Sediminitomix flava: one gene and its partner. The main gene of each other region encodes a partner of the protein of the gene in region 2 in a complex. Links are inferred from orthologs where the notes say so. Each region holds a gene or a part of one and is shown on either strand. Other genes may lie near its edges.

Region 1 (2,994 bases), on a different replicon or contig from region 2:
AATGATGGCTACAGATAACCTGACATGTAATGTGAAGTTTATGCTTGAAGGTGAAGAAGAGATTGGTTCAGTGAACTTGACGTCTTTTGTTCAAGCGAATAAGGAGAAGCTTGAAGCAGATGTGATTTTGGTATCTGATACTGGAATGATCGCAAAAGATATTCCTTCAATCACAGTTGGATTGAGAGGCTTAAGCTACATGGAAGTAGAAGTAACTGGTCCAAATCGTGATCTTCACTCAGGTCTTTATGGTGGTGCTGTAATGAACCCAATCAATGCGATCACGAAGATGATTTCTTCATTGACGAATGAGAAAGGTGAAATTACAATTCCAGGATTTTACGATACAGTAGAAGAAGTATCTGCGGCAGATCGTGAGGCTATGGCTAAAGCACCATTTGACTTAGATGCTTATAAAGCGGCACTCGATATCAAAGATGTATTTGGTGAGGAAGGTTATTCTACAAATGAAAGAGCTTCTATTCGTCCATCTTTAGATGTAAATGGTATTTGGGGTGGATACACTGAAGAAGGAGCTAAAACCGTAATTCCTTCAAAAGCTTATGCAAAAATCTCAATGCGTTTGGTACCAGGGCAAGATTGGGAAGTGATCTCAGAGCTATTTGCAAAACATTTTGAGTCTTTAGCACCGGCAGGAACTACAGTTAAAGTTACGGCTCATCACGGAGGTTACCCTGCAGTAATTCCTACAGATTCTGAAGCTTATAAAGCAGCAAGTAACGCTTATGAAGAGTCTTTCGGAACAACGCCAATTCCTGTACGTAGTGGTGGTAGTATCCCAATTGTACCAATGTTCAAAGATGAATTGGGCTTGGACTCAATCATGATGGGATTTGGTTTGAATGAAGATGCAATTCACTCACCAAATGAGAGCTTTGAAGTTGAGCTTTACCATAAAGGAATCGAGACTATCGCTTTATTTTACAAGTATTTTGCAAAAAAATAATTAGATAGAATCGATTAAGATTATACATGAGTCACTCCGAAAATTTGGGGTGACTTATTTTTTTCTTTAAGTGTAACTCCTTTAAAAATAGATGATAGGATTATTTTGCTTATTTTTATGAAATAATCACTGTTTCCTTTAAACTGCTGTCTTGAGTTTCGAAATAAAAATACCGCTTTTCGAAGGTCCCTTTGACCTATTGCTATTCTTCATTCAGAGAGATGAAATTGATATTTATGATATTCCGATCTATAAGATCACCAATGATTTTATGGAATATTTATCTCATCTCGAACAAATGAATATCGAAGTAGCGAGTGAGTTTATTCTGATGGCTTCTACGTTGATGAGAATCAAGGCAAAAATGTTATTACCAAGAGTAGAAATTGATGAGGAAGGAAATGAAATAGATCCTCGTGAAGAGCTTGTAAAACATCTACTCGAATATAAAAAATACAAATCTGTAATTGGTGTACTTGAAGAATGGGAAGGAGGAATGCTTAACCGAATTAAACGAGGTAACATTCCAGACGAATTGAAAGAAATAGAGAAGCTTACAGATGTTGAAGCAGAACTACAAGATGTAACTTTATATAAGCTTTTGAGAGTTTACCAAGGGGCGATGAAGAGGTTTATGCAAGAAGATGATAATCCTAGACGTCATGAAGTTGTTCCTTATCCATATACTCTTGAAGGGCAAAAAACTAATCTATTAGAACGTCTTCAAGTTGAAGAAAAGATCGAATTCATTGATCTAATCCGAAAACAATATAATAAGGTAGCAGTCGTATTTAATTTCTTGGCTGTCTTAGAATTGATGTCACTTAACAAAGTGACCGTTGAGATTGGAGAAGGTTATAACAACTTTTGGGTTAAGCCATATCACGGACCAGATATTTTTTAGGAAACGAAGAATTTTCCAATTCAACTTTTTTAAAGAATGACATTAAAATATCTAATTAAATCTTTTTCAGAAGATACTGAATATCAAAATGCAGAGTTGAAAATAAAGTCATGTGAGGAAAGTCTTTATTACCTAAAGAAACGTCTTGATAGCTCTTCTAGAGTGTTTTTTTCAAGATTTGGTGATGGGGAGTTTTTGTTAATGATGGGGGAAAGTACCCGTAACCATATTGGTAGTCCTGCATATAAAAAAGAACTTTTAGAGGCTTTTAAAATAGATAATCCTGATTATTTGATAGCAGCGCCTTTTCATCCTCCTTTAGAGAAAAGTATTTCTAAAGGGGTTTATGAACCATTTGGAGCTAATAAAAAGATTGAATCTTTCATATCAGAAGAATTCAATTTTAATGAAAAAAAAGTTTTTGAGAATCATTTTTTCTTCTCAACTCTTACAGTTTTTCAACCTAAAAAAATAAAGTCATTTTTAGATAAATATATCCGCCCTAAGAAGAAAATGTTCATTGGTGGAGTTCCTAAATCAAGTGCTGAAAAGTTGTATGGGAAAATTGATATTTATGTAGAAACACCAAGAAAAAATGCCTACTCTACAATAGATGATTGGTGGCCAAGTGTGGAGAAAAATGTAAAAGAAGTTGACTTAATTATTACATCAGCTGGAGCGGCTTCAAATGTTGTAGCTAAAAGATTGTGGAATCAAGGTTATAATAAACATGTATTGGATCTTGGCTCTGTGATAGATGCTATTGATAGAAAAACGTCAAGAACATGGATTAGATTAAAAGGTCACTCTGTGTTTAAGCTGTTAGATAAAAAAGATCGACCTGAGTTTTCAAAAACAGAGAAAACGAAGTTTTTAGCAAAAGACATTAAGTTCTTTTTAAGGAAACAGTTTATCTAGAATAAAAAAGCTAGGGTTATTAAGGTAACTCTAGCTTTTTTATCCAATCTTATTTTGTTTTCTGTTCACTGTTTCTTTTAAAAGTTGGATGTTTTTCTCAATGTTAGGGTTAGTGTTCATAGGGTGATACAAATGGTATGTATTTGCTGCGAAATTAAGTTTAATACCTCTAACACTGTTATTGATAAGTCTAATCGCTAATTCA
Region 2 (5,059 bases):
CACCCAATCACAGATTAGGCTACGAACTGAATCTATTTAATGCTTCTTTGAATTTCATGAGTTGGTACGCAGAGGCTAGTCCTTTCCAGTTTAGGGTATTTTGGAAGTATAAGTGATTGTTTTATTTGATCTTACTCTGTTAATGAACCTCTAATTTTTCATTCTACACATTTTTATACTAATAAATTAATTATGAGAAACTCTTATTTTTTTTACGTCTTAACCCTTTTATTCCTCAGTTTCTCTTCGTGTGAAACTGCTGATTGTGATGGTTGTACAAGTGATACCATCAAACTTTCAAAGAATAAGGTAATGTTTAACTCAAGTGAAAACTCAGAAACAATTAAAACTGAAGGAGCAAATTGGTGGATAGCATCAATTATAGTTGATAAAAATGGGATAGATCTAGGTGACATTGATACAACTAAAAAGAGCTTTTTAATTGAAAATGATGTATTTACATTTGAGAGACAAAATGGGAATGAAATTTTTATTTCAGTTTCAGAAAATCAAACAAATGAAGAACGGATAATTACTTTTACTTTACAGAGTGGGAATTACCATGATGGAATTAGAGTAGTACAGTCTTCAAATTAAAAAAAATCCCCACTAAAATTGAAAATCAATTTTAGTGGGGATTTTAATTTATCTCAAAATCTGGTGATAAAATAAGTTTACGTCAATTTCAATTCTGGAATATTTCTGATATCTACAGGTACTACTGAAGTAACTCCTTGCTCAATCATCGTCACACCATAGATCACTTCAGTACTGGTCATCGTACGTTTGTTGTGTGTAATAATGATAAACTGAGAATTCTCAGAGAACTTACGGATAATCTTGTTGAACTTATCTACATTAGCATCATCCAATGGAGCATCTACCTCATCAAAAATACAGAATGGTGCAGGCTTTAGTAGATAAATTGAAAAAAGAAGTGCTGTAGCTGTCAGTGTTTTCTCTCCTCCCGAAAGCTGATTGATGGTCAAAGGACGTTTTCCTTTCGGCTGAGCCATAATCGCAATCTTAGAATTCAAAGGATCATCAGGATCAACTAAACGAAGGTCACAGTTATCTTCTTCTGTAAATAACGAACGGAATACTTCGATAAAGTTATCACGTACCAAATCAAATGACTCCATAAAACGCTCCCTCGCTACCGTGTCAATATCAGAGATCGTTTGAGCCAATTGTTCTTTGGCTTTCAGTAAGTCATCTTTCTGCGTTGTGATAAAAGTATGACGCTCTTTCACCTCATCAAAAGCTTCAATAGCCATATGGTTCACTGGCCCAATTTTACTGAGCTTCTCTTTTGTCTGAGCAACCAACGGACGAAGTTCAGACTCTGCCATTTCTTCAAATGGATTGTCTTCGTCTTCTTCATTGGCTAATTTCTCCAAATCAAGATTAAACTCCGCAGATATCTTTTCTTTTACAGAAGTCAAGTCCAAACGGATATTCTGAATTTTTTCAGAAAGCTGCATGATGACATTATCCGTAGTTTCTTTCTTACGCTGATAATCTCTTAGCTCAATTTCAAGATCATTGATATTACCACGGCTCGCATAGAAAGTCTTTTCCGCCTCTTTCACAGCTTCTTCAATCGCTTCTTTTTCTTCGTATAGCCCTTGAATCACTTGATCTCCGGCTACATCCATATTAGAAATTCGTTGAAGCTCCTCCTCTACTTTCTTCAGTTCGTCATGAATGGCTTGCAAACGCTCACTACCTTTTGAATAGGTGGATGCTTTGAAGTTTAGCTCATTTTCAAGGCTCTGAATCTTATTTTCTTGCTGATGGAAAAGGATGTTTTGCTCATTGTATTGAGCCGATTTCTGACTTAAAAGCTCTTGCTCCTTTTGAAGTTCATCTTTGATGTCTTCAAAACGATTTTCAAGGTCTTCCAAAGTGTAAGTCTCATCCTCCAATCTCGGACGGTCATTTTCTAATGCTTCTTGAAGACTTACTATCTTCTCTTGCATTGCCTCACGTTTGTGTTCAGCGTCAGAAAGGAAAGAAATGAATTGCTCACGTTTTGTCTGAATTTTCGTCAGTTCTTGACTTACCACATGGTATTTATCCGTCAATTCTGTGAGTAATTCTTTTTTATCTTGATCTAAAAGTATCTCTAACTCAATCTTGATGTTCTCTAAAGCTTCTTTCTTAGCTGAAATTTGAAGTTTTAGTTCTTCAATCTCTTGAGCAAGGTTTTCAAGGTTCTTTGATCTACCAATCTTTTTCCCTTCAAAAACACCCACAGAACCTCCCGAGATGATAAATTTCTTTTTGATAAACTTACCATTTTCAGAAATAAAGATCGCTGAATCGTCAGCAGGTAAATCTTCTACATCTCCCTTTAACATATAAAGATTGTCCAACATAAAGTTGACCAAATCTCTATGCTTTTCATCGTATTGAACGATATCGATGACAGGGAAAGCATCTTCAAATTCTTTCTTAGGCAGGGGCTTATACCCCGAAAATTTACTTAACAAAAGGAAGTTTGCTCGACCTTTTCCATTATTCGTCAAAAGCTCAATCGACTTCCAAGCGTGATCTTCATCTTCAAGAATAAAGAAGTTCAGATATGGCTCAAGATAATTCTCAATAGCTGTTCTGTATTTCTCTTCAGAAGTGATCAGATCAGATAATAGAGGTGCTTTTTGCCCCCAAGAAGTACGTTTGCGAATAAACTTAATCGCCTCAGGAAAACCTTCAAGGTTATCGACCATAGATTTTGTTAAATCATACTCATTCTGCTTTGCATCAAGCGTACGATTCAACTCTGCTACTTCATCTTTAATGGTTTTCTCCTGCCCTTCCAGCAGAGCCTTTTTACTATCGTTTAGTTGTTGTTGCTCTTTTACTTGCTCCAACTCCAAACGCAATTCTGTTTCTTCTTTCTGAATTGTATTCAGTGCTTCATCAAACTCTTGAAGGTTGTTTGATTTCTCTGAAGAATTCTGATGTTCTTGTTCCAACTCTTGCTTGAGAGCTGTAAGCTGAAGTTCATTGACTTCTAAGCTCTTTCTCAGTTGGAAAAGTGTGGTTTGTCTATTCTTTATCTGAACCTCTAAGTCTGTAGATTGACGTTTTAATCCTTCTACTCGCTCCTTCTGAGATTCAAATGATGTTTTATATTCTACGAGCAAATATTCGGTTTCAGCAATCATTTTCTGAACCACCTCAGACTCCACTTTCAGCTTGTCTAAACTCGCTTTCATGGAATTGATACTTGCTTGCTCTTCATCTAAGTTTTGGAAAAGTGCCTGTTTCTTTTCGTCTAAGAAACGTCCTTTTTCAGCCTTGAGCTTTTTATCTCCTTCCACCTCATGAATTTTCATGAGATGTTCATTGAGTGTTTTTCTGCGGCTATCAACTAGTTTTTCTTTATCCTCTACTCCTTCTTTTTCGTTCTTGAGTTGGAGTTCTTTCTCTTCAGCAAGTTTATTGAAATTTTCTTTGAGCGTCTTTTCTTGTTGGATTCGATCAGCAAATTCTTCCAATTGATCCAATTGGCTACTCACTGATTTTTTAGCATAACTAATACTGATCTGTTTGTATTCCTTTTTGAGTTTCAAGTAACGTCTCGCTTCTCTAGCCTGACGCTCCAGTGAACGCATGTTTTTCTCAATTTCATGCAAAAGATCATCTACACGCTCAAGATCGGCATCTGTATCAGCTAATTTTTTAAGCGTTTCTTTCTTACGTTTCTTGAATTTGGAGATACCTGCTGCCTCTTCAAATAAGTTACGACGAGAATTATTGATATCGTTGAGGATTTCATCGACCATTTTTAACTCAATGATCGCATAGCTATTTGAACCAATTCCCGTATCTAGAAAAAGATTTTGGATATCTTTCAAACGACAAGAAACACCGTTTAGAAGGTATTCTCCATCGCCCGAACGGTAAAATCGACGACCAATAGTCACTTCCGAATATTCTGTAGGAAGTAAATTCTTGTGGTTTTTAAAAGTTAGAGATACCTCTGCCATATTCAACGGACGACGTTTTTTCGTACCATTGAAAATGATATTATCCATCTTTTCTGATCGCAAAGCTTTTGTACTTTGCTCTCCCAACACCCATCTGATGGCATCTACAACATTCGATTTCCCAGAACCATTGGGCCCAACTACCGCAGTTACTCCTTCATCAAAGTTCAGAGTCACCCGATCACCAAAGCTTTTAAAGCCTTTTATCTCCAGTTTATTCAGTAGCATAGTTAAAGCTAAAAATCCTCATATCAATCCAACAATAGAAACAAAAATATCACTTTTTTAGGATTTCTTTGCTATTGCTCGGTATTTTAAACTATCTTAAGATGACTAAATATGATGATATGGATAATTTCAGCGAGTTAATTTATTATGCCATTTTCCTAATTATTTCTTGGGCATTAAGCACATTAGGAAAAAAGAAAAAGAAAAAACCTATCCCTACTTCGGCTGAGCAAAACCAAGACGGACGAAACACATCTAGTTCTCCTAACATCAATTGGGAAGACTTGGTGAAACAGCTAAACCCTAATTATGTAGAGACAAAAGAAAGGCCTCAATTTGAGGAAGAATACGAAGTTGAAGAAGAAGAATATGAACCTGTTCTAAATACCTTCGAGCAGACAAGTGTAAAGAAAGAATATGAAAAGAATCAGACGAATCTAAAAGACACTTCAACTAAGGAAAATAAGTCAAAGTCAAGAAGTCTTAGGCATAAACTTAGAAATAAGAGTGATATTCGGGATGCATTTGTGCTTAAAGAAGTTTTAGACAGAAAATTCTAACACACAAACCTAAGGAATGAAAACTCTGATTGATGAAATCAACGTTAAGCTTCAACTTGATGAAGTAAATAAAGTCATTGAATTATTATTCAGTGGAAAAGTAGAAACTTCTGATTATCAATTCGCCTATAATCACCTACTTACCTATGCAGAACTTGAAGAGATAAGTAGCTTTATCATCAATGAGAAAAATGGTGATATTCCTACTGAAGCTAAAGCATGGCGTTTAGGTGTTTTTTTCCCTAAATTAGTTGCAAAAATAGGCAGAGAACT

Evidence for each region. The genes of interacting proteins can lie anywhere in the genome.
Region 1: the proteins of smc (region 2) and BC781_RS03495 are in contact, whole or in part, in a crystal structure (PDB 3ZGX), measured with the Bacillus subtilis proteins. The link is inferred for Sediminitomix flava from one-to-one orthologs.

Annotation. Positions count from the first base shown.
Region 1 is NZ_QGDO01000001.1:918,829-921,822, reverse strand. It holds BC781_RS03495 (segregation and condensation protein A), read left to right. Parts: upstream 1-1,118; coding sequence 1,119-1,871; downstream 1,872-2,994. Other genes in the region: BC781_RS03485 (glycosyltransferase family 2 protein), read right to left, coding at 2,829-2,994; BC781_RS03490 (GT-D fold domain-containing protein), read left to right, coding at 1,908-2,789; BC781_RS03500 (dipeptidase), read left to right, coding at 1-967. UniProt on the Bacillus subtilis protein: Participates in chromosomal partition during cell division. May act via the formation of a condensin-like complex containing Smc and ScpB that pull DNA away from mid-cell into both cell halves.
Region 2 is NZ_QGDO01000007.1:102,837-107,895, reverse strand. Bases 475-4,601 are described here. They hold smc (chromosome segregation protein SMC), read right to left. Parts: upstream 4,227-4,601; coding sequence 675-4,226; downstream 475-674. Other genes in these bases: BC781_RS20990 (hypothetical protein), read left to right, coding at 4,328-4,601; BC781_RS21000 (hypothetical protein), read left to right, coding at 475-597. Outside these bases: BC781_RS21005 (hypothetical protein), read left to right, coding at 1-116; more of BC781_RS21000, read left to right, coding at 313-474; more of BC781_RS20990, read left to right, coding at 4,602-4,786; BC781_RS20985 (hypothetical protein), read left to right, coding at 4,803-5,059. UniProt on the Bacillus subtilis protein: Required for chromosome condensation and partitioning.